One region of the Phytomonospora sp. NPDC050363 genome, then DNA from elsewhere that is predicted to be linked to it. Evidence: riboswitches for the same ligand, from Rfam matches in the RefSeq annotation. Region 1 holds a riboswitch; each other region holds the start of a gene.
The links. Region 1 has a riboswitch for cyclic di-AMP ahead of AB0I28_RS15830 (NlpC/P60 family protein). Riboswitches for the same ligand answer to the same signal wherever they lie in the genome.
Positions count from the first base shown of each region.

Region 2: it holds a riboswitch for cyclic di-AMP, as region 1 does, so the genes downstream of both, AB0I28_RS19085 (hypothetical protein) here and AB0I28_RS15830 (NlpC/P60 family protein) in region 1, are expected to answer to the same signal.
Region 3: it holds a riboswitch for cyclic di-AMP, as region 1 does, so the genes downstream of both, AB0I28_RS11840 (hypothetical protein) here and AB0I28_RS15830 (NlpC/P60 family protein) in region 1, are expected to answer to the same signal.
Region 4: it holds a riboswitch for cyclic di-AMP, as region 1 does, so the genes downstream of both, AB0I28_RS08780 (C40 family peptidase) here and AB0I28_RS15830 (NlpC/P60 family protein) in region 1, are expected to answer to the same signal.

Region 1 is NZ_JBFAKK010000005.1:275,599-280,879, forward strand. Features, by position in the region: gene AB0I28_RS15820 (TIGR02452 family protein) at 1-252, opposite strand, end outside; gene AB0I28_RS15825 (NlpC/P60 family protein) at 336-1,301, opposite strand; gene AB0I28_RS15830 (NlpC/P60 family protein) at 1,419-2,354, opposite strand; cyclic di-AMP (ydaO/yuaA leader) riboswitch at 2,366-2,524, opposite strand; gene AB0I28_RS15835 (metal-sensitive transcriptional regulator) at 2,728-3,012, shown strand; gene AB0I28_RS15840 (hypothetical protein) at 3,035-3,991, shown strand; gene AB0I28_RS15845 (GNAT family N-acetyltransferase) at 4,032-4,502, shown strand; gene AB0I28_RS15850 (MFS transporter) at 4,480-5,281, opposite strand, start outside.
Region 2 is NZ_JBFAKK010000006.1:391,659-396,939, reverse strand. Features, by position in the region: gene AB0I28_RS19105 (flavin reductase family protein) at 1-410, opposite strand, end outside; gene AB0I28_RS19100 (hypothetical protein) at 520-1,197, shown strand; gene AB0I28_RS19095 (DNA-formamidopyrimidine glycosylase family protein) at 1,190-2,050, opposite strand; gene AB0I28_RS19090 (MBL fold metallo-hydrolase) at 2,070-3,182, opposite strand; cyclic di-AMP (ydaO/yuaA leader) riboswitch at 3,372-3,518, shown strand; gene AB0I28_RS19085 (hypothetical protein) at 3,526-4,527, shown strand; gene AB0I28_RS19080 (hypothetical protein) at 4,624-4,992, shown strand; gene AB0I28_RS19075 (DUF305 domain-containing protein) at 5,060-5,281, shown strand, end outside.
Region 3 is NZ_JBFAKK010000004.1:152,736-158,016, reverse strand. Features, by position in the region: gene AB0I28_RS11850 (hypothetical protein) at 1-286, opposite strand, end outside; gene AB0I28_RS11845 (ABC-F family ATP-binding cassette domain-containing protein) at 417-2,051, opposite strand; cyclic di-AMP (ydaO/yuaA leader) riboswitch at 2,490-2,634, shown strand; gene AB0I28_RS11840 (hypothetical protein) at 2,638-3,654, shown strand; gene AB0I28_RS11835 (Ig-like domain-containing protein) at 3,748-4,965, shown strand; gene AB0I28_RS11830 (cellulose binding domain-containing protein) at 4,990-5,281, opposite strand, start outside.
Region 4 is NZ_JBFAKK010000003.1:151,332-156,612, reverse strand. Features, by position in the region: gene AB0I28_RS08795 (Hsp70 family protein) at 1-1,177, shown strand, start outside; gene AB0I28_RS08790 (fused MFS/spermidine synthase) at 1,180-2,028, shown strand; gene mscL (large conductance mechanosensitive channel protein MscL) at 1,991-2,416, opposite strand; cyclic di-AMP (ydaO/yuaA leader) riboswitch at 2,522-2,661, shown strand; gene AB0I28_RS08780 (C40 family peptidase) at 2,692-3,585, shown strand; gene AB0I28_RS08775 (RNA polymerase sigma factor) at 3,727-4,956, opposite strand; gene AB0I28_RS08770 (YciI family protein) at 4,953-5,281, opposite strand, start outside.

The DNA of each region.
Region 1 (5,281 bases):
CGCGAACACGAGGGCGGCGACGTCGGGCGCCAGCCGCCGCGCTGCCTCCAAAGTGGACTCCGCGGTGACCTCGACGACCGGCTCGGCCCGCGATCCGCTCGGCCGCGGTGAGTCCCCGGGTTCGTGGCACCTGGTCTCGCGGACGGCACCCGCGACGTCGATGTCCATCGTGCGTCCCGAGGGGGTCTCGTAGCAGCCGGCCTCGGCGATCTCGACGGTCCGGCGGGCGATCTCGCGCAGTCTGCCGCTCATGCCCGCAGGCTATGCGCCGCATCGCCGGCCGCACAACGAGAAAACGCCCCGACCAGGTGGCCGGGGCGCGTCCTCGCTCGTCGTCAGGGCCTGCCGAAGCCGTACACCGGCATGGAGTCCACAGGGGACACCCGGACGTTCTGCCCGGCTTCGGGCGCGTGGATGATCTTCCCTTCGCCGGCGTAGATGCCGACGTGGTGGATGTCGTTGTAGTAGAAGACCAGGTCGCCCGGTTTGACCGCGTCGCGGTCGACCTTGCGGACCGAGTCCCATTGCATGGCCGCGTTGTGCGGCAGGGCCACGCCGGCACTGCTCCACGCCGCCGAGGTCAGCCCCGAGCAGTCGTAACCGCCCGGCGAGGACCCGCCCCACTGGTAGGGGGTGCCCAGCGCGCTGTGGGCGTACCGGACCGCCTCGGAGCCGTCGCCACCGGCGGGCAGTGAGCCCAGTGTGTAGGTGCGGCCCTCGTTGTAGGTGAAGGAGGCGCCGTCGCGCAGCGTCGTCAGCCGGGAGAGTTCGGTCTCGATCGTGCCGCGCTTCTCGGCGAGCTCCTTCTCCAGGCGCTCCTTCTCGACGCGCAGTTCGGCGATGGTGGTCCGCTCCGACTCCAGGGCCCGCTGGGTCTCCAGGAGTCCGGTGAGTTCGCGGTCCTCCTGCCAGGCCAGGAAGTCCAGCGTCGTGAGGCGCTCGGCGAGCTCGTCGGCGTGACCGGAGAGCATCGCGTTGAGCTGGCTCAGACCGCCGGTCTGGTAGTAGTGCATGGCGATCGCGCTGAGGTTGTCGTCGTTGGCGGCCATGAGTTCGCGCAGCGGGCCGAGGGCGTTGTCGATCTCCTCGGAGCGCTCGTTGACCGCGTCGAGTTCCTCGGCGGCCTTGTTGTACTGCTCCACGACGACTTCGAGGTCGTGGGAAGCGGTGTCGATCTGTTCGTCCAATGTGGGGTCGGCATGCGCCGCCGACGGAGAAAGGGCGAGCGCGGTGACGACCGCGCCGGTGAACAGGAGTCTGGAGATTGTTGCGAGATACCGGGTCGGCACCGGAGTGGTCATGATGACCGGCTCCTTCAAAGGTCCCCGGGGGTGGTGACAGGTTGTGTGGGGTCAGCGCCGTAGCGTACCACCCCCGGGTTGCTTTGAGACGAGGTGTCCGGGTTCGTGCGAACGGGTCTAGCTGGGCCGGCCGAATCCGTCGATCGACATGGAGTCGAGCGGTGCGGTCGTCACCGACTGCCCCGGTTGTGGGGCGTGCACGATGACGTTCTCGCCGGCATAGATGGCGACATGGCTGAGTCCGTTGTAGAACACCAGGTCACCGGGGGCGAGTTCGTCGCGGCTCACGTGCGGGACCTCGTTCCACTGCATGTTCGTGTTGTGCGACAGGCCGACGCCCGCCGCTCCCCAGGCGCCTTGGGTCAGACCGGAGCAGTCCCATGAGCCCGGACCGGCATCGCCGTAGCCGTAGGGTTCGCCGATCTGGTCGTAGGCGAACTGCACCGCGTCGCCCGCGCGGCCGCTGGGCGGCGGGGGCTTGCCGGGGCCGCTGGGCGGCGGCGCCAGCTGGTCTTGCATGGCGAGCAGTTCGTCGAGGTCGCCCTCGATCTTGTCCTTCTTCTCCTTGATCTCCTTCTTGAGATCCTCCTGCTCCTTGATCGTGGTCGCCAGCGACTCCTCCTCGGTGTGGAGGGCGGTGGTGGCCTCGTTGAAGGAGCGGATCTCGGAGATCTGCGTCTGCCCGAGTTGACTGATCAGCGAGAGTCGCTCGATCGTCTCGTCGGGGGAGCCCGACAGCATGATGTTGACCTGGCTGAGGTTGCCGCCGGTATAGGTGCTCGAAGCGATCGCGTCGACCTCATCTTGCGCGGCGGCGACCGACTCGGCCAGGGGGATCAGCGCCTTCTCGATCTCTTTTTGGCGCTTCTCGGCCTTCTTGAGATTCTCCCGGGCGGCGTTGTACTGCTCGGTGATCTTCTCTAGCTCGTCGCCCTTTTTCTCGACCTGTTCTTCGATCTCGTCGAGGCTGGGGTCCGCATGTGCGGGGCTTGCGGTGAACAGCAGCGCAAGAGCTGCCGCTGCCGCGGCCAGGGCGACATAACGGATTCGCACCGGTGGTCGGCTCCTTCTTCCTCGAACCGCCTACCGGGTTAGCTGACGGGCTCGGGCGGGAAGAAGCATCGCCCTACCTGCGTTGTGCGGCAGGATTCGCCCCAATGGCGTGGTTCCCCGGTTCACCTGGGGGTGGCGCGTGAGCGTCGGTGATTCGGCGGTGTCGCCCGGTGTCACCGGGGTGGTGGCAAGGGGTCCGGGCTGACGGAGCCCAAGAGTAGGGTGAGTCGACGGTCGATATCAAGTCGTGACGTACTTCAATCCCTCGAATGGCACAGCCCGTGGGCGCATCGTACTGCGAGGATGACCCCCTGCGGTCGTGTACGATAGGGGGGTGGGGTATACGGACGGCGAAAATGCAGAGGTGAGCGGCATGGCGGACTATTGGTACAGCACGGACAAGAAGGCGCTCCTTTCGCGGCTTCGCCGGATCGAAGGGCAGGTCCGCGGACTCCAGCGCATGGTCGAGGGCGACGAGTACTGCATCGACATCCTCACCCAGATCTCGGCGGCCGACAAAGCGCTCAAAGCCGTCGCCGTGAGTCTGCTCGAAGGCCATATCGGCCACTGCGTCATGGAGGCCGGCACCGATGCCGACGCCGCCGCGGCGAAAGTGAAAGAGGCCTCCGACGCGATCGCCCGGCTCGTTCGCTCCTAGCGCTCTGCGTACCCTTCACCCCATGAAGACCGGCGGCAGGAAAGTAGATCCGAAGCTGCCCATCTACGTCGGCGTGCTCGTGCTCGCCGTCCTGATGGGCGTCGGCGTCGGCCGTGTCCTCGGCCCGGTGTCCACCTACCCCGGCGATCCCGGGCAGAACGCCGGCGACCAGAGCGCCGCCGCCCCACCGCAGGGCGGCGGACCCGTCGTCGCCGCCGACGGCCACATCCACGGCGGCACCATCGGCGCGGGCGGCTCCGCCGGCGGCGCGCCCGCGCTCGGCGGCCTGGAGATCTCCGCCTCCGGCTACACCCTCGCCCCCGCCGCCGACGAGTTCGGCGCCGCCGGCGATCCGCAGTCGATCTCCTTCCAGATCCTGCGCGCCGACGGCACACCGGCCACCGAGTTCGCCGTCGTGCACGAGAAGTCCATGCACTTCTTCGTTGTCCGCCGCGACTTCGGCGACTACCGGCACCTGCACCCGGAGATGGCCCCCGACGGAACGTGGAGCGTCGAGGCGGCCCTCGCCGACCCCGGCCCCTACCGCATGTACGCCGACTTCACCGCGATCGACGCCGCCGGCACCCAGACCGCGGTCACCCTCGGCGCCGACCTCGCCGTCTCCGGCGACTACCGCCCCGAGAAGCTCCCGGCCCCGGCCGTCGAGTCGACTGTGGACGGTTTGACCGCCGCGATGTCGGGCACCGCCACACCTGGCGTCGCCAGCCCGGTCCTGTTCACCGTGACCCGCGACGGGCGGCCGGTCGGACTCCAGCCCTACCTCGGCGCCTTCGGCCACCTCGTGGCCCTGCGCGACGGCGACCTCGGCTTCGTGCACGTCCACCCCGAACCCCAGTTGTTCGACGGGGCCGTGAAGTTCTGGGTCACCGCGCCGACCCCGGGCACCTACCGCCTCTACCTCGACTTCCAGGTCGACGGGAAGGTCCACACCGCCGACTACGTCGTCGTGGTCGAGTAATCCGCTTGCCGCCGCCGCCAAGTGCGGCGAGCATGGCCGGATGCTCCCCTCGGCACCCGTCATCCGCGCCTACGCCGATGACGACTGGCCCGCCGTCTCCCGCATCCACGACGCAGCCCGGCTCGACGAGCTGCGCGACTCCGCCGGCGTCGAGGCCTTCTTGACCCTTGAGGCGACCGCCGAGGAGGAAGGCCTCTTCGACGGCGACCTCTGGGTGGCCACAGTGGACGGAGAGGTGGCCGGCTTCGCCGCCTACGACGAGGGCGAACTCACCTGGCTCTATGTCGATCCCGGCCGCTACCGCAGCGGCGTCGGCCGGGCCCTGCTGCGCCACGCGCTCGCCGCGTCGGGCGACGAGCGCGTCGAGACCACCGTCCTCGACGGCAATCCCGCGGCTTTTGCGCTGTACCTGGCCGAGGGCTTCGCCGTCGTCGAGACGCGGGTCGGCAAGCTCGCCGGGAACGAGCGCTTCGAGGCCACCGGTCACATCATGGAGTGGTGCCGGCCCTGACCTTCGCCGCGAAGGCGATGACGGCGCCGGCCAGCAGCATCGCGACGCCGACGATCAGCATCCGGTCCATTCCCGCGTCCCAGCCCAGTGAGCTGAGGGTCGAGATGGCCACCGCGACGCCCACCGAGGAACCGATGTAGCGGGCGGTGTTGTTGGCGCCCGACCCCATCCCGGCGCGGTGCGGCGGGACGCTGTCGATGGCCAGCCGCGCCGAGGCCGCGTTGACCAGGCCGGCGCCGATCCCGGAGAGCCCGAAACCGAGCAGCACCCGCCACAGGACCCAGCCGCCGGCGGCGCCGGTGCCCAGGAGCAGCAGGTTCGTCGAGGAGAGCAGGTAGCCCAGCGCGAGCAGTCGTGAGGGCCGGATCGGGATCCGGCGGGCGGTGAGCGCGGCGGCCAGCGAGGCCGAGGCCCACAGCGTGAACATCAGCGAGGTGTCGAAGGCGCTGAAGCCGTGCGCGTGCTGCCAGACGGTCGCGGTGACGCTGCCGACGCCGATGATGGCCAGTCCGTTGAGCAGCGCGCCTCCGGTGGCCAGCAGGAACAGCGGCTGGCGGAACAGGGCGAGGTCGAGCATCGGCTCGGCGGTGCGCGACTCGACGAGGGCGAAGGCGGCGGTGAACACGACCGTGGCGGCCAGCAGGCCGAGTACTTCGGGGCTGGTCCAGCCGGTCCGCCCGAGGGTGACCGCCGACAGCAGCGCCACCAGTGCGGCGGCCAGCAGCGCCATGCCCGCCAGGTCGGTGCGGCTTCGGTGTCCCGCGCGCGACTCCGGCAGT
Region 2 (5,281 bases), on a different contig from region 1:
TGCGCCTGCTGGAGCACGCACTCCAGCTGGATCGGGCACTCGGCGACGCGCGGGGGAGCGATCAGTCCGGACTCTTGCGGGGTGAGTCCGGCGACGCCGAACTTGTCGGGCTCGAAGCGGTATCCCTTGGCCGCCTTGCCGGCCGGGACGTGCTCGGAGCCGGTGGTCATCGCCAGGCGGTCGACGGCGTCGGCGAGGGTCGAGGGCACGAGGTTGACGACGACCTCGCGTTCGCGCAGGAGGTTGGCGGTGGTGTGGCCGCTGTTGCCCAGCCCCAGTACCGCCGTCTGCCCGAGCCACCACGCCGAGGACATCGGCGCGAGGTTGGCGGTGCCGTCGGGGTTGCGGGTGCTCAGCAGCACGACGGGCGTTCCGTAGTAGTGGACCTTGAGGTCGACTGTCCTGTGCACTGCGTGTCCTTCGATAGTGATCAAGGGGTTCGGTGTTCGACTCTGGCACCGGGCGAGGTCTCCGGCTGGCGGCGATCGGACGTCGCGCTCGAAGGGTTAGCGTGGTGCGATGCGGACTCTCGTGCTCGTGCACAGCCCTCTCGTGGGGCCGTCGGCGTGGCGGCCGGCCGGGGAATCGCTCGCGGCGCGGGGATTCGGCGTCGTCATCGCCTCGCCTCTCGGCGGGCTCGCCGACGGGCCGCCGCTGCACGCCGCGTTCGCCCGCGCGGTCGCCGGTGAGACGCCCGACGGCGCGGTGCTCGTGGTGCACAGCGGCGCGGGCGCGCTGGTCCCGGCGATCGCGGCCGCGGCGGAGGGGAGGGTGACCGGTGCCGTCTACGTCGACGCGCTGCTCCCGCACCCCGGCCGTACCTGGTTCGACACCGCGCCATCCGAGCTGGGCGCGCATCTGCGGGAGTTGGCCGAGGACGGCCTGCTGCCGCCGTGGAACGAGTGGTTCCCGCCGGGCGCGGTCGACGGGCTGCTGCCCGACGCGGGCCCGCGCGCCGACTTCCTGGCCGAGTTGCCCCGCTTGCCGCTGTCCTACTTCGGCGAGACCGCGCCGGAGCACGACGCGCCCTTCCCGGGCGCCTACCTGCGGCTGAGCGATGGGTACGAGGAGCAGGCCGCGGCGGCGGAGGCCTCGTCCTGGCCGGTCGTGCGGGAGGACGCCGACCACCTCGCGGTGTTCACCCGTCCACGCGTGGTCGCCGGCCACGTCGCCGGGCTGGTCGCCGCGATCACTTGAGCAGTTTCGACATCCGGCGGTCGGCGAGCGGTTTCCCGCCCGTCTGGCAGGTCGGGCAGTACTGGAGCGAGGAGTCGGCGAAGGAGACCTCGCGGATCGTGTCGCCGCAGACCGGACAGGGCTGCCCGGTGCGCCCGTGGACCCGCATCGTCTCCTTCTTGTGCGCCTTGAGGTCGCCCGCGGCGAGGTCACCGGCGTCGGCGGTCGCCTCGCGCAGCGTGCCGACCATGGCGTCGTAGAGGTTTCGCACGTCGTTCTCGGTGAGCGTGTTCGCGGTCTTGAACGGCGACATCTTCGCCACGTGCAGGATCTCGTCGGAGTAGGCGTTGCCGATCCCGGCGATGACCTTCTGGTCGCGCAGGAGGCCCTTGATCTGCGTGCGCTTTCCTTTCAGCAGGGCGGCGAACCTCTCGACGGTGAAGCCCTCGGCGAGGGGGTCGGGACCGAGCGCGGCGATGCCGGGCACCTTGGCGGGGTCGTCGACTATGTAGACCGCCAGGCGCTTCTTCGTGCCCTGCTCGGTCAGGTCGAAGCCCGAACCGTCCTCCAGCACGACGCGCAGCGCGACCGGCCCCTTGCCCGGCCCCAGTGGCCGGGGTGGGAGCTTGTCGCGCCAGTGCAGCCAGCCGGCCCGGGCCAGGTGGACGATCAGGTGCGCTCCTCCCAGGTCGAGGTCGAGGAACTTCCCGTGCCTGCCGACGGCCTCGACAGTGCGCCCGTGCAGTGCCGTGGGCGGCGGGTCGTAGGTCTTGAGCACCGAGATCGACGCGACGTCGACCCGCACGACCTCATACCCGCGCGTGCGCGCGGCGAGGAACCGCGCGAGCGCCTCGACCTCGGGCAGCTCCGGCATGCGTCCAGTCTGGCACCGATCAGGCCAGCCCCTGCCACCATCCGTCAGGTTCGGGCGCGTTCGCCACGTCGACGGTCTGGCCCGGCCGGGGCACCGTGAGGGAGATCCCGCGTGCCTTCGCCTCGCGCCACAGGCGGTCGACGGGCTCGCCCCACGCGTGGAACGCGAGGTCGAAAGTGCACCAGTGGACGGGGATGAGCAGCCCGCCGTTGAGGTCGAGGTGGGCCCGGGCGGCGTCCTCGGGCGTCATGTGGATGTCCGGCCAGGCCGGGCTGTAGGCGCCGATCTGGACGAGGGTGGCGTCGAAGGGGCCGTGAGCGGCGCCGATCGCCCGGTAGCCGTCGAAGTAGCCGGAGTCGCCGGTGTAGAACACCCGGTGGCGGGGTCCGGCGATCACCCAGGAGCCCCACAGGCTCGTGTTGCGCTTGAGTCCGCGCCCGGAGAAATGCTGCGCGGCGGTGAGCGTCAGTGTCACGTCGCCGACGGCGTGCGCGTCGTCCCAGTCCATCTCGACGATCCGCTCGGCCGGCACGCCCCAGCTCTCCAGGTGCGCGCCGATGCCCAGCGGGACCAGGAAGGGCGCGGTCCGGTCGCGCGCGATCGCCTTGATCGTGGGCATGTCGAGGTGGTCGTAATGGTCGTGGGAGATGAGCACGGCGTCGATGTGCGGGAGGTCTTCGAGCGCGGCCGGCGAGGGGTGGAGGCGGCGTGGCCCGGTCACCAGGCTGGGGGAGCAGCGGTCGCCCCAGACGGGGTCGAGCAGGACGCGGGTGCCGTCGAGGTCGACGAGCGCCGAGGCGTGCCCGTACCAGGTGACGTGCGCGCCTGGCCCCGGAGCGGGATCGGGCGTCGCGAGCGGCACCGGCAGCAGCGGCTTCGTCGGGGCCTTGTTGGCGCGGCGGTCGCGGATGACCGAGCGGATGCCGGTGATCGTGGCCGCGCCGAGCCCGCCGGCGTTGTGGAAGGCGCCGTCGCGGAACTGCGGTGACGACTCGATGCGCGCGAGGCGTTCGCCGCTCGGCCGCCGGCCGAGGGCGGCGGGAATGTCGCGGAATCGCCATGCCGCGGCACCTGCCGCTGCGGCGGCGGCCGCCAGCGCGATGATCCGGGCGGTGCGTCGGGTGCTCGCCATGGGCGGCTCGCCTTCGTAGTCGGGAACGGTTGTTCAAACCTTATTGACTTCGCTGAGACCGGGCTGAGGATCGCGCCGATCGCACGTTGCGTCACCGTGACCTCTACGAACTCGCCTAGTAGACGGCGGTGCGCTTCCGGTACGGTGGCTGCCAGGCCGCCGGCGACCCGACGCCACGCAGGGCGTCGACGGTGGCCGCCGCCGAATCGCCTCCCGGGGCGAACCGGGGAACCACCTCCTCGTCCCACGGGGAACCGGGGTGAATCCGCGCGAGCGGTAGGGCGACCTTCGGCCCGAACCCGTCAGCTAACCCGGTAGGCGGTGCCGAGTAGAAGGACTACACGTGACCCCACTGTCCGTCCGGCGCCGGTGGCTGCCGTTGACGCTGTTCGCCGTGGCGCTGGTGCTTCTTTCGACCGCGATCCCCGGCACGGCGCTGGCCGACCCCGACGAGGGCGATCTCGACTCCACCCTGGAAAAGGCGATCTCGGACTACATCGAGGCCGAGGAAGAGCTCAAGGCCGCCGAGAAGCGCGAGAAGACCGTCGAGAAGCAGATCAAGAAGAACAAGACCAAGGTGACCGAGCTGAGCGCGCAGGTCGAGCAGATCGCCGCGGCCGCCTATGCGGGCGGCAACCTCAGCTCGGTGACGGCCGTCCTCGGTGCCGAGTCACTCGATCTGGCCATCGACCGGGCCATGATCGTCAACTACCTCGGCGACGAGAGCGCCAAGACGGTCAACCGGCTCGTCGAGACGCGCGAGGAGCTGGCCGCCGAGGAGGAGCTCCTCAAGGAGGAGATCGAGAACCAGACCAAGGCCCTCGGCAAGATGGAGGACGCGCGCAACGCCGCCGCCGACCAACTGGCCGGCAGCGGCGGCAACAACGCGCAGGGTCCGTCGACCGACAACGCGCGCGTGCCCGACCCGGCGCCGCGCAACCCCGACGGGTCCTACCCGGACGAAGGCTGCTCGGTCAACGACTCCACGACCGACTCCTGCATCAGCCCTCGGCTGAAGCACGCGCGCGACCAGGCCACCATCGCCGGGTTCCAGCGCTACGTCTCGTGCTTCCGGGGAGGTGGTGGCGGTGACCATCCGCTGGGGAAGGCCTGCGACTTCTCGGCCGCCCCGGGCGGTTTCAAGTCGGAGGACGCCGGCGGTGGCGACAAGGAGTACGGCGACAGCCTTGCCGGGTGGTTCGTCAAGCACGCCGACCGTCTGGGCGTGAAGTACGTGATCTGGTACCGCCAGATCTGGGAGCGCGGCTTCGGCTGGGGGCCCTACAGCGGCGGCGGCGATCCGGCCTCGGCGCACACCAACCACGTCCACCTCTCGATGATCTGACCCCTCCCTCCCCGCGACATATACGCGTGGGGGGTATAGTCTGGAGCCATACCCGCTAGGGGTATGGCTCCAGGTGCTGTGAGAGGGGTGACGACGGTGCCGAGACTGCTCCTCCTGATCGCCGTCGTTCTCGGACTCGGCTGGATGCACACCATCGGCCACCACGGCGGCGGGCATGCCCCTGTCGCGCACGGCGGCGCCGATCACGTCGTCCACGAGCCGGCCGAGCCGACCGGCGCTTCGCCGACGCTCGCCGCGCCCGCCCCCAGCCCCGCCGTCTCCGTCGAAATGTGCCTCGCCGTGCTCACCGCCGCCGTCCTGGTGGTGGCACTGCTCGCCGTCCGCGTCCGGCGCGCCGACCTCGCCGCCCGGCGACGCCGCACCCCGGCCGCCGCCGGACACGGACCACCCCGTCTCATCCCCCGGGGGCTGGTCATCGCCGAACTGACGGTGCTTCGCATATAGGCCGGCGACCGGGCCGCACGCGGCCACGAGTCACGCCTCGATCCGAACACCGAACAGGAGAAACGACATGAACCGCCTCATCACGCTCCGTCGTGCCCTCATGACGGCGAGCGCCGCGATCGCCGTCCTCGCACTGGCCGCCTGCGGCGCCAAGAGCGACGGCATGGAGGGGATGGACCACGGCGGCGGTCACGAGGAGCCCGCCCCGAGCACCTCGGCCGCCTTCAACAGCGCCGACGTCATGTTCGCCCAGATGATGATCCCGCACCACCGCCAGGCCGTGGAGATG
Region 3 (5,281 bases), on a different contig from region 1:
CCCGCGGTGTGGCGGGAGGGTCGACCTTCGGGCTCTGCAGACGGCCGGGCGCCGTGATCGGCGCGGTCATGCCGGTCTCCGGAAACGGCGGCGGAGGCAGGGCCTCGCCGCCGTCGGGAACCGGAGTCCGGCGACTTCCGGGCACGCCCGGGTCGCCGTCCGCGTCAGCGGTTCTGCGGCGGTGGCGAAACGCGATCAGGATCGCGGTGGTCACCAAGGCGAGGGCCAGTACGCCCCCGACGAATCCGACGATGTCACTTTGCGCGGCGGCCACGTCGGCCGCCATCACAGGATGCCTGCCCCACACGATGCGCTCCCCGCCCACTCGTACGTCGCCAGTGTCACCGAGTAGTCCACCGGGTTGGGCATTTCGTTCGGTTACGACCCAGTGACATATCTATGTTCACCGATGTTCGCTACTCAGCGCAAGTGTCCAATGACAACAGTTCGGTCACCTTTCCGTCAGCGACCGTCCACTGTCGACGGACACCGGCCCGTTCGGCGAAGTACGCATCATGGGTCACCAGCACGAGAGTTCCCTGGTAGGCCCGCATGGCCTCCTCGATCACATCGAGCGAGTCGAAGTCGAGATGGTTGGTCGGTTCGTCGAGAAGCAGCACGGGTGTGGCGCTGTTCACCAGGACCGCCAGGAGTAGCCGCTGGAGCTCACCTCCGGACAAAGTGGACAGGGTCGCCGTGCGCTCGTCCTCCCCGAATAGGTAACCGCCGAGCAACTCCTCGGCCTCGTCGATGTAGACGGGCACCCGCGAGCGGAAGAAGTCGAGCACGCTCATCCGGCCCGTGCGGCCCGCGCGCAGGCCGTCGTGCGACTGCGGCAGCACGCTGGGCGCCACCGCCGCACGCACCTCGCCGGAGTCGAACTCGCCCGCCAGCGCCCGCAGGAGCGTCGACTTGCCGGCGCCGTTGCGGCCGGTGACCACGATCCGGTCGCCCGCCCCGACGGTCAGGTCGACGCCGTCGAGGATCGCCCTCCCTCCACGGTGGACGGTCAGACCCTCGGCGACCAGCGGCGGCCCCTCACCCGCCTCGGCCGGCGGGAAGGCCAGCACCAGCCTCGGCCGGGTCCGCGGTTCGGCGATCCAGCGCACCGACTGCATCTGCCGCTGCAACCGCCGCTCGCGCGCCTTGGCCTTCTTCGCCACCTTCTTGGCGTAGCGGCGCATCCGGTCGTTGTGCGTGGTCAGCTCGACCCCGAGAGCGTGGCCCTTGGTCCGCTCGATGTCGGCCTCCCAGCGCACCCGGTCCTTCTCCTGCGCCTCGAAGTCCAGCAGCCGCCGCTCCCACCGGCGCTGCTTCTCCACCCGGTAGGCGGTATAGCCGCCCTCGTAGAGCTGCGGTTCCTCGTTGATGCCGTCGATCTCGACGACGCGCGTCACCGCCCGGTCGAGCAGCGCCCGGTCATGGCTGGCGATGACCACCCCGCCGCCGAAACCGCGCAGCCACTCCCCCAGCCAGGCACTGCCCTCGGCGTCGAGATGGTTCGTCGGCTCGTCGAGGAGCAGCACGTCGGGCGCCGACAGCAGCAGGCGCGCCAGCATCAGCCTGGACTGCTCACCGCCGCTCACCTCGGTGACCGCCAGATCCTCCGGCAGCGCGGTGATGTCGAGACGCTCGCGCACCTCGGCCAGCCGCGACTCGAAGGTCCAGCCCGAACGCGCCACCCAGCGCTCCTGGACCGCGCCGTACTCGTCGAGCACGTCACCGCCCTCGGCGAGCGCCTTCTCCAGCTCGGCCATCCGCCGGGTGAGGTCGCGCAGTTCCGGGTCGCCGCCGCGAAGGAACTCGCCGACGGTCTGCCCGGCGTCGGGAACCTGCTGGGCGAGATAGCCGACCCGCACGCGCGGTCCGCGTTCGACGCGGCCGGCCGTGGGGGGCTCCTCACCGGTGAGGATCTTGAGCAGGGTGGTCTTGCCGGCGCCGTTCGGCCCGACCAGGCCGATCCGGTCGCCGGGGTTGACGAGGAGGTTCACTTGGGCGAAGAGGGGCTCCAGGCCGAAGTCCTTGGAAACTGCGGTGGTGCGAAGTAGCAAGAGGGCTCCCGGGATCGTCGCGGATGGGACGGGCGATACCGCGATGAGCGCGCGACAGCGTCGGCGACCGGAGGCGTACCCCTGCGGACAGGGGATGCGCGGGAACGACCGGCAGAGGCTGCGGAGCGTCGGCTCGACACGGCTTCTGTTGGCACTGAAGAGGGGTCGCGGGGACCACAAGGGACTTTCAGCGCCGGCGGTCAGTTCTCCACTTGGGCGGACTCCCGGGTCGGGGACGAGATGTGTCGATTCTGCCGCATGATCGCGCCGGCCGTCAACCGGGATGCCCGTTGTGCCCCCCTCGCCCCGATCACCCTGTGTCGCCCCGTTCCCACACGCGGCGACGGCATGGTGGGGCCCTGACCTGGGCTGCGGCGTCCGGTAGCCTGGCGCCGGACCGTTGCTCCCCTAAGGCGTTCATTCCGGCTGAGCGTCGGCGACGGTTCACCGCCGAATCGCCCTTCGGGGCGAACCGGGGACCCACCGAATCCCGGGGCGAATCCGCGTGCACCCTCGCGCGGTAGGGCGTCTCTTGGCCCGAGCCCGTCAGCTAACTCGGTAGGCGGTCGGCAAGAGAGGCGAATGCGTGCCGAAGATCCATCGGCGTGACACAGCGCCGGCCATGCTCGTCGCCGTTCTGGTGACCGTGCTGGCCGTGCTGGTGAACTCCCCCGCGGCGATCGCCGACCCTGACGACGAGGGCGGCACGAAAGAGATGCGCGAGCAGCTCGACGAGGCGATCGGGAACTACAACGACGCCCGCGACGCGCTCAAAGGCTCCAAGGAACGGCAGGACAAGCTCGAAAAGCAGGTCGTCGAGGGCGAGGAGGACGTCAAGGTCCTCACCGCACAGGTCGCCGACATCGCCGGCGCCATGTACGAGAACGGCGGCATGAGTTCGGCGAAGGCCTTCCTGGCCAGTTCGACCCCCGACGACACTCTCGACGGCATGGTCCTGGTCTCCTACCTCGGCGAGGAGAGCGCCAAGAAGATCAAGGAGCTGACCGGCGCCCGCGAGGACCTGGAGGCGAAGGTCGCCCTGCTCGACGACGAGATCGCCGAGCAGAAGGAGAACGTCGAGAAGATGGAGAAGGAGCGGTCGAAGGCGGCCCAGGCCATCGCGGCCTTCGGCGGCGACGCCACGACCGGCCCGACCACCTCCGACGCCCCCGCGCCGCGACCGGTCGACCGCGATCCCAACGGCTCCCTCCCCGGCGAGGGATGCAGCAAGCAGGACCCGACCAACCCCAGCGGCTGCCTGACCCCGCGGACCCTCCACAACCTGGAGGAGACCGAGATCGCCGGGTGGAGCCGCTTCGTCGCCTGCTACCGGGGAGGCAGTTTCGGTGAGCACCCGCAGGGCCGCGCCTGTGACTTCTCCGTCACTCCGGGCGGGTTCGGCGGCGAGGCGTACGGGGAGGCGAAGGCATACGGCGACAACCTCGCCGGATGGTACGTGGAGCACGCCGACGCGCTCGGTGTCCTCTATGTGATCTGGTACCGAAAAATCTGGATGCCCGGTCAGGGCTGGACGACCTATGACGGAGCGGGTGGCGAACCCAACTCCGATCACACCAACCACGTGCACCTTTCCGTCAGATAGGGACAAAACGCGCGCACATCACGCGCACATATGACCCCGGTGAGGGGTCGTGGGGCGGTGGCGGCTCGACCTCGGGCTGTACCTTTGTTCGTTATGGAACGACCCACGACCTCGCGTCGCGCTGTCCTCGGCGCGACCGCCGGGGCTTTCACGCTCGCCGGCCTTGCCGCCTGCAGCGACGACGGTGCCTCCAAGTCTCCCGGGGACACGGCCAGTTCGGCCCCCGTCGGGCCGACCCTGGCGATCGAACCCCCCACCGACAGCACGGGCCTCGCGGTCTCCACGGAGATCGCCGCTTCGGCCGAAGGCGGTGAGGTCACCGCCGTCACGCTCGTCAACGACAAGGGCGACAGTGTGAAGGGCAAGTTCCGGCTCGACAAGTCGAGCTGGGTGCCCACCGACCCGTTGAAGTACAAGACGACCTACACCGCGACGGTGACCGCCAAGGGCGCCGACGGTGTCGAGTCGACGGGTACGACGACCTTCACCACCATGGCCTCTCCGAAGCAGCGCGCCGGCGCCTACCTTTGGAACGCCGACGGCGCCGTGTACGGCGTCGGCATGCCCGTCCTGATCCAGTTCAAGGACGGCTACGCCATCGACAAGAAGAACCGGGCGGGCGTCGAGAAGCGCCTGTTCGTCGAGTCCGAACCGCACCAGCCCGGCGCCTGGCGCTGGGTGACCGGTTCGGTGCTGGAGTACCGGCCCAAGGAGTACTGGGAGCCGGGGACCAAGCTCAAGGTCCGCGTCGGCATCGGGGGGCACCCGCTCGGCGACGGCGACTTCGGCGAGACCGACATCACCGGCGACTTCGCGATCAGCGACACCAAGCGCGAGATCATCGTCGACAACAAGAAGAAGAACATGGTCGCCAAGCAGGACGGCAAGACCAAGAAGACCATGCCGGTCAGCCTCGGCAAGCCTTCGAAGCCGTCCTTCTACGGCACCATGGTGATCATGGAGAAGCTCCGCAAGACGGTCTTCGACTCCTCCACCTACGGCGTGCCGGTCGACTCTCCCGACGGCTACCGCACCGACATCGAGTTCGCCGAGCGCATGACCTGGGACGGCCAGTTCATCCACTCCGCGCCGTGGTCGGTCGCCGACCAGGGCGAGCGCAACGTGTCGCACGGCTGCATCAACGTCGCCCGCGACAACGCCGAGTGGATGTACAACTGGACCGAGGTCGGCGACCCGATCGTGGTCAAGGGCACCGAGGAGCCGGTGACCGAAGGGAACGGCTGGACCTGCTGGAACATGAGCTGGGAAGAGTTCGTCAAGGGCAGCGCGCTGCCCCCGCCGACCGTCTGACCGAGCACTTTTTGCGGGCGGGCGTCACCATCTCCAGGGTGACGCCCGCCCTTTGTGCGGGGAGGGAGGTGGCGTGTGGGCGGCCGCGCCGGTGGTCGGCGGGGCCGCGGGGCCGGGGTCGGCGCCTCCGGCGCATTCGTGCTCGTTGACACGGCAGTCGCCGGGGATGACCTCGGCGGGGGCCGTCGCGGTGAAACCGATCTCGGTGACCGCGCCGGGCTCAAGGACGGCGTCGCCGGGCCGGGGAGTGACGGTGTAGGCCTCGCCGGCCGGGTCGAGTTCGCCGTTCCAGACGCCGATGACCACGGCCTCGCCG
Region 4 (5,281 bases), on a different contig from region 1:
CCTGGTCGGTGGTTCGAGCCGCGTCCCGCTGGTCGCCCGCATGCTCCACAGTGGACTTGGAATTCCGCCGACCGTCCTCGAACAGCCCGAGGTCGCCGTCGCCGAAGGCGCCGCGAAGCTCGGCGCGGCCAAACCCAACCCCGGCCAGTCGCCGTCGAACTCCCCGATGTCGAACTCGCCCATGTCGGCCCCGCCCTCGGCGCCGCGCTCGGGTCCGCCCGCGCCGCAGCAGTCCAACCAGGGCTACCGCTCGCCGTCGCAGCACGCGCACAACCCGGCGCCGTCGAACTCGCCGATGTCGGCTCCCCCGGTCTCGGGCCCGCCCGTCTCCGGCGCGCCGTCCTCGCCGATGATGACGCCCTCGCCGCCGCCGTACCGTCCGCAGCAACAGCAGCAGCAGCACGCGCCCAACGCGTACACGCCACCGCCCCAGCAGCAGGCCTACACTCCCCCGCCGCCGCGACCGCCGATCCTGCCGCCGGTGCAGCGCGCGCCGCAGCCTCCGCCGCAGCCGCAGATCATCCAGGTTCCCTACGCGGTACCGGTGCACCAGCAGCAGCAGCCGGTGTTCGTGCCGCGCAGGAACCGCAAGCGCGGCCCCATCATCGCACTGGTCATCGTGGCCCTGCTCGGCTTCTGCTGCTACGGCACGTTCATCAAGCCGAGCGTCACGTCGGGGATCTTCGGCGACTTCTTCACCGACCTCAGCGACGACGGCCCGGTCATGAACGGCAGCGCCTCGGTGCCCTCGGCGCTCAGCTCCTTCTTCGAACCGTGGAAGAAGGCGCTCAACGAGTGCTGGGTCTCCGACTCCGGTGAGGCCTGGCAGGGCCCGGAGAGCGGCGGCTTCACGCGCGCCCTCGACAAGATCGGCGAGGAGCCCGCCCGCGTCTACTGCAGCTTCGACACCGACGTCGAGGACGAGTACAAGGCCGGCAGCATCCTGTTCGTCGACAGCGGCGGCGAGGACTTCGAGAAGGACGTCGCCTCGTCGTTCGGCCTGAAGGACACCTTCAACGGGTCGGGCAAGTCCGGCACCGACGAGTACTCGATCCCCTACGTGGCCATCGACGGCAGCTACTCCTACTACCCCGACGTCGGCGTGGCCATCGCCGGCTGGGGATCCGACGCCAAGGTCACCGACCTCGACAAGCTCTTCCAGGAATACTCCATCTGACGATGACCGCCCGCATGGAACCCGACCCCGAGCGCCCGAACCGCTTCTACCTGTACGTCGGCGACTCGGAACAGTCCCATGTGGACCTCGACGACCCGCTGCACCTCGAGTTCGACTACATCCGCTATCTGTCCTATGTGGTCGACTCCCTCGCCCCCTCGGGCGAGCCGCTGCGGGTGCTGCACCTGGGGGCCGGGGCGCTCACGCTGCCACGGTACGTCGCGGCGAAGAGGCCCGGCTCGTACCAGCAGGCCGTCGACATCGACGCCGAACTGGTCGCGCTGGTCCGGGAGAAGGCGCCGCTTCCCAAGCGCGGCAAGGTGAAGGTGCGCATCGGCGACGCCCGCGAGCAGCTGGCCGCCGCGCCCGACGACTGCTACGACGTGATCGTCCTCGACGTGTTCGCCGACAACGTCACCCCGCCGCACCTGACCACGGCCGAGTTCTTCGCCGACGTGTCCCGCGTGCTGAGGACCGGCGGCAGCCTGCTGATGAACGCCGGCGACGGCGGACCGCTGAAGTACACCCGTTCGCTGGCGGCGACGATCGGCTCGGTCTTCGGCCAGGGCCGCCTCCTCGGCGGGACGACCGTCCTGCGGGGACGCCGTTTCGGCAACATCGTGCTGTGCGGATCCGACCGGCCCTTCGACGACGCCGCCATCGCCCGTCGCGCAGCCGGCGACGTGTTTCCCACCGGCTTTCTCGACGGCGACGAATTCGCCAGGTTCGGAAAAGGAGCACCGGTGAACACCGACGGCGGTGCCGTGGCGTCCCCGGCGCCCCCGGGATTGTGGCCGCAAACCGGGCGAGGGGTCAGGAAGCGGAGTTCCCGCGGCGCAGCTCGTCCCTGATCTCCCGGAGCAGTTCGAGCTGCTCGTCCTTTTCGGCCTCCTCCTGGCGCCTCATCCGTTCCATCACCTTGCGGACGGGCAAAACGACTATGAAGTAGATGACCACCGCGGTCAAGACGAAGGTGATGACGGCGTCGATGAACGTCCCATAGGGGAAGTCCACACCGTTGACGGTGAATTTGCCACCGTTCTCCGAACCACCCGTGACCAGTGTGATCAGGGGCGTGAGGAACGCACCGGTGAATGCGGTGACCATGGCCGTGAGGGCGGCGCCCATGACGACGGCGACGGCCAGGTCGACGACGTTGCCGCGAAAGAGGAATTCCTTGAAACCCTTGAGCATCAGCACATCCTGCCAGAGGCGGTCCGATTGCTCCGTGATCGCCACGTATTGCGTGTGGGCTATTCCACTGCACCATAGGCAATCGCGAACACTCTCGGTTAGCGTCACCGGGCTCGTACGGTACTCCTCACTCCCAGCAAGGGAGTGACCGTGCGAGTGCCGCTGAGTCGCCGCACCGAGGCGAATCGGGGACCCACCGAGTACTGGGGTGAATCCGCGCCGAGCGCGGTAGGGCGATCTTCCGGCCCGAACCCGTCAGCTAACCCGGTAAGCGGCTTGATGGAAGAAGGGTTGCCGTCTTGTCGGCAGACGACTGCAAGTTGCCTGGAAACAGACGAATCAGCAAGACCCGGACTCGCGGCCTGATCCGCACCGCGACCTGTGCCGGTGTTTTCACCGGCGCGATCGTCGCGACCCTCCTCGCCCCCGGCATGGCGCAGGCGGCGCCGAGCACAGAGGACAAACTGGACACCGCCTCGACCGATTACAAGAAGGCCGTCGAGAAGCGCGACGACCTCGTCGAGCGGATCAAGGCCCTTGAGGACACCATCGCCGGTTCCGACCGGGCCATCGACAGCGCCGTCGCGCTGATCGGCTCCCCGGCCACCACGCTCGACGACAGCGGCACGCTGCTCAGCCAGCTCACCGACCTCTCCGACCTGGCCCGCGAGCAGTCGCAGGCCGTCGACGACGCCGCGACGGCGATCGCCGAGGCCAACGCGGCCAAGGATCAGCTCAACACCGATCTGGTCGCGGCCAAGAAGACGGTGTCGAAGCTGGCCGAGGAGAAGGAGGAGCTGGAGAACAAGCTGGCCGAGGAGCAGGCCGAGACCTCGTCGAGCACCTACGACGGCGAGATCCCGGCGGTGTCGGGCAAGGCGGGCCAGGCGGTCTCCTTCGCCTACGGCGCCATCGGCATCCCGTACGTCTTCGGCGCGACCGGCCCGGACGGCTACGACTGCTCCGGCCTGACCATGGCCGCGTGGGCGGCCGCGGGCGTGTCCCTGCCGCACTACACCGTCGACCAGTGGAACGCCACCACGTCGATCTCGCGCGGTGAGCTGCGCGCCGGGGACCTGGTGTTCTACGCCGGTCTCGGGCACGTGGGCATCTACGTCGGCGACGGCAAGGTCATCCACGCGCCCCAGCCGGGCGAGTCGGTGAAGATCTCCGACATCGACATGATGACCCCCGACGGTTTCCGCCGGGTGTAAGAGCTCGTCCGGTGGGCTCCCTGCGGGGACACGGCGGTTTCATCGCACCCACAAGACAAGCCCTGGGCGCCCGCCCGGCCGCACGCACGCGCTGACCCCGCGCGGCCGGGCGGCATCGACCGCGCCGACGCCCGGGCCTTCCTACGGCCCGGGCGTCGGCGTGTTCCCGACTTCGGTGAGCCTGTCGCGCAGGAAGGCCCGCTCCGACTCGTTGCTGCTGAGCGCGAGCGCACGCCGGTACGCCTCGGCCGCCGCGGTCCGGCGACCGAGCCGGCGCAGCAGGTCGGCCCGAACCGCGTGGAAGACGTGGTGTCCGTCGAGGTCGAGCGCGTCGACGAGTGCCAGCCCCGCGCCCGGACCGTCGATCTCGGCGACCGCGACCGCCCGATGCAGCGCCGCGACCGGGTTGGGCGCGAAGGCGAGGAGCTGGTCGTAGAGGGCGAGGATCTGGCGCCAGTCGGTGTCGGCGGCGGTGGCCGCGTCGGCGTGCACGGCGTTGATCGCCGCCTGGAACTGGTAGGGCCCGGGACTGCCCCGGCGCAGGCAACGGCGCACCAGCGCGTGCCCCTCGGCGATCGCCGCCCGGTCCCAGCGACGGCGGTCCTGGTCGGCGAGCAGGACCGGCCGTCCGTCCTGGGCGGTCCGCGCGGCCCGGCGGGAGTCGACGAGCAGCATCAGCGCGAGCAGTCCGGTCACCTCGGGCTCGTCGGGCATGAGTTCGTGGAGGAGCCGGCCGAGCCGGACGGCCTCCGCGCAGAGGTCACCGCGGACGAGGTCCGCGCCGGAGGTGGCGGTGTGCCCCTCGGTGAAGATCAGGTAGACGACGGCGAGCACGGCGGCGAGGCGGTCGGGCAGGTCGGCGTCGCGGGGTACGCGGTAGGGGATGCGGGCGTCGCGGATCTTGCCCTTGGCGCGGACGAGGCGCTGGGCCATGGTCGTCTCGGCGACGAGGAAGGCGCGGGCGATCTCGGTGGTGGACAGGCCGCCGAGCAGGCGCAGGGTGAGGGCGACGCGGGCTTCGGCGGCCAGCGCCGGATGGCAGCAGGTGAAGATGAGGCGGAGCCGGTCGTCGTGCACGGGTCCCTCGTCTCCTGGCCGGTCGGGGGCGCTGAGCAGCGCGGCCTGGGCCTGCCGTGCCTCGCGGGTGGACTCGCGGCGGAGGCGGTCGAGGGCGCGGTTGCGCGCGGTGGTGATGATCCAGCCGGCGGGGCTGGGCGGCGGGCCGGTCTCGGGCCAGCGGCGAACGGCCTCGGCGAAGGCGTCCTGGACGGCCTCCTCGGCGATGTCGAGATCGCCGAAGGAGCCGGTCAGGACGGCGACCGCGCGGCCGTGCTCGGCGCGGAAGACGTCGGCGATGTCCTCGGGTGTCACTCGTCGAAGCTGAAGGGGCGGACCTCGATGGGCAGTCCGGTGATCTCGGCCTCGCGCCCGGCCCAGGCGAGGACCGTGTCGAGTTCGGGCGCCTCGACGATGGTGAAGCCGCCGAGGTGTTCCTTGCCTTCGACGTAGGGGCCGTCGGTCATGACGACCTCGCCGTCGCGTGCGCGCAGGACGGTCGCGGTGCTCGGCGGGTGGAGTCCGCCGGCGAAGACCCAGCCGCCGGCCTCGCGGATCTGTTCGCCGAGGGCGTTGAGGTCGCGCATGACTACGTCGAGGACCTCCTTGTCGGGGATCGGGCCGTCGGGCTGGTACATGC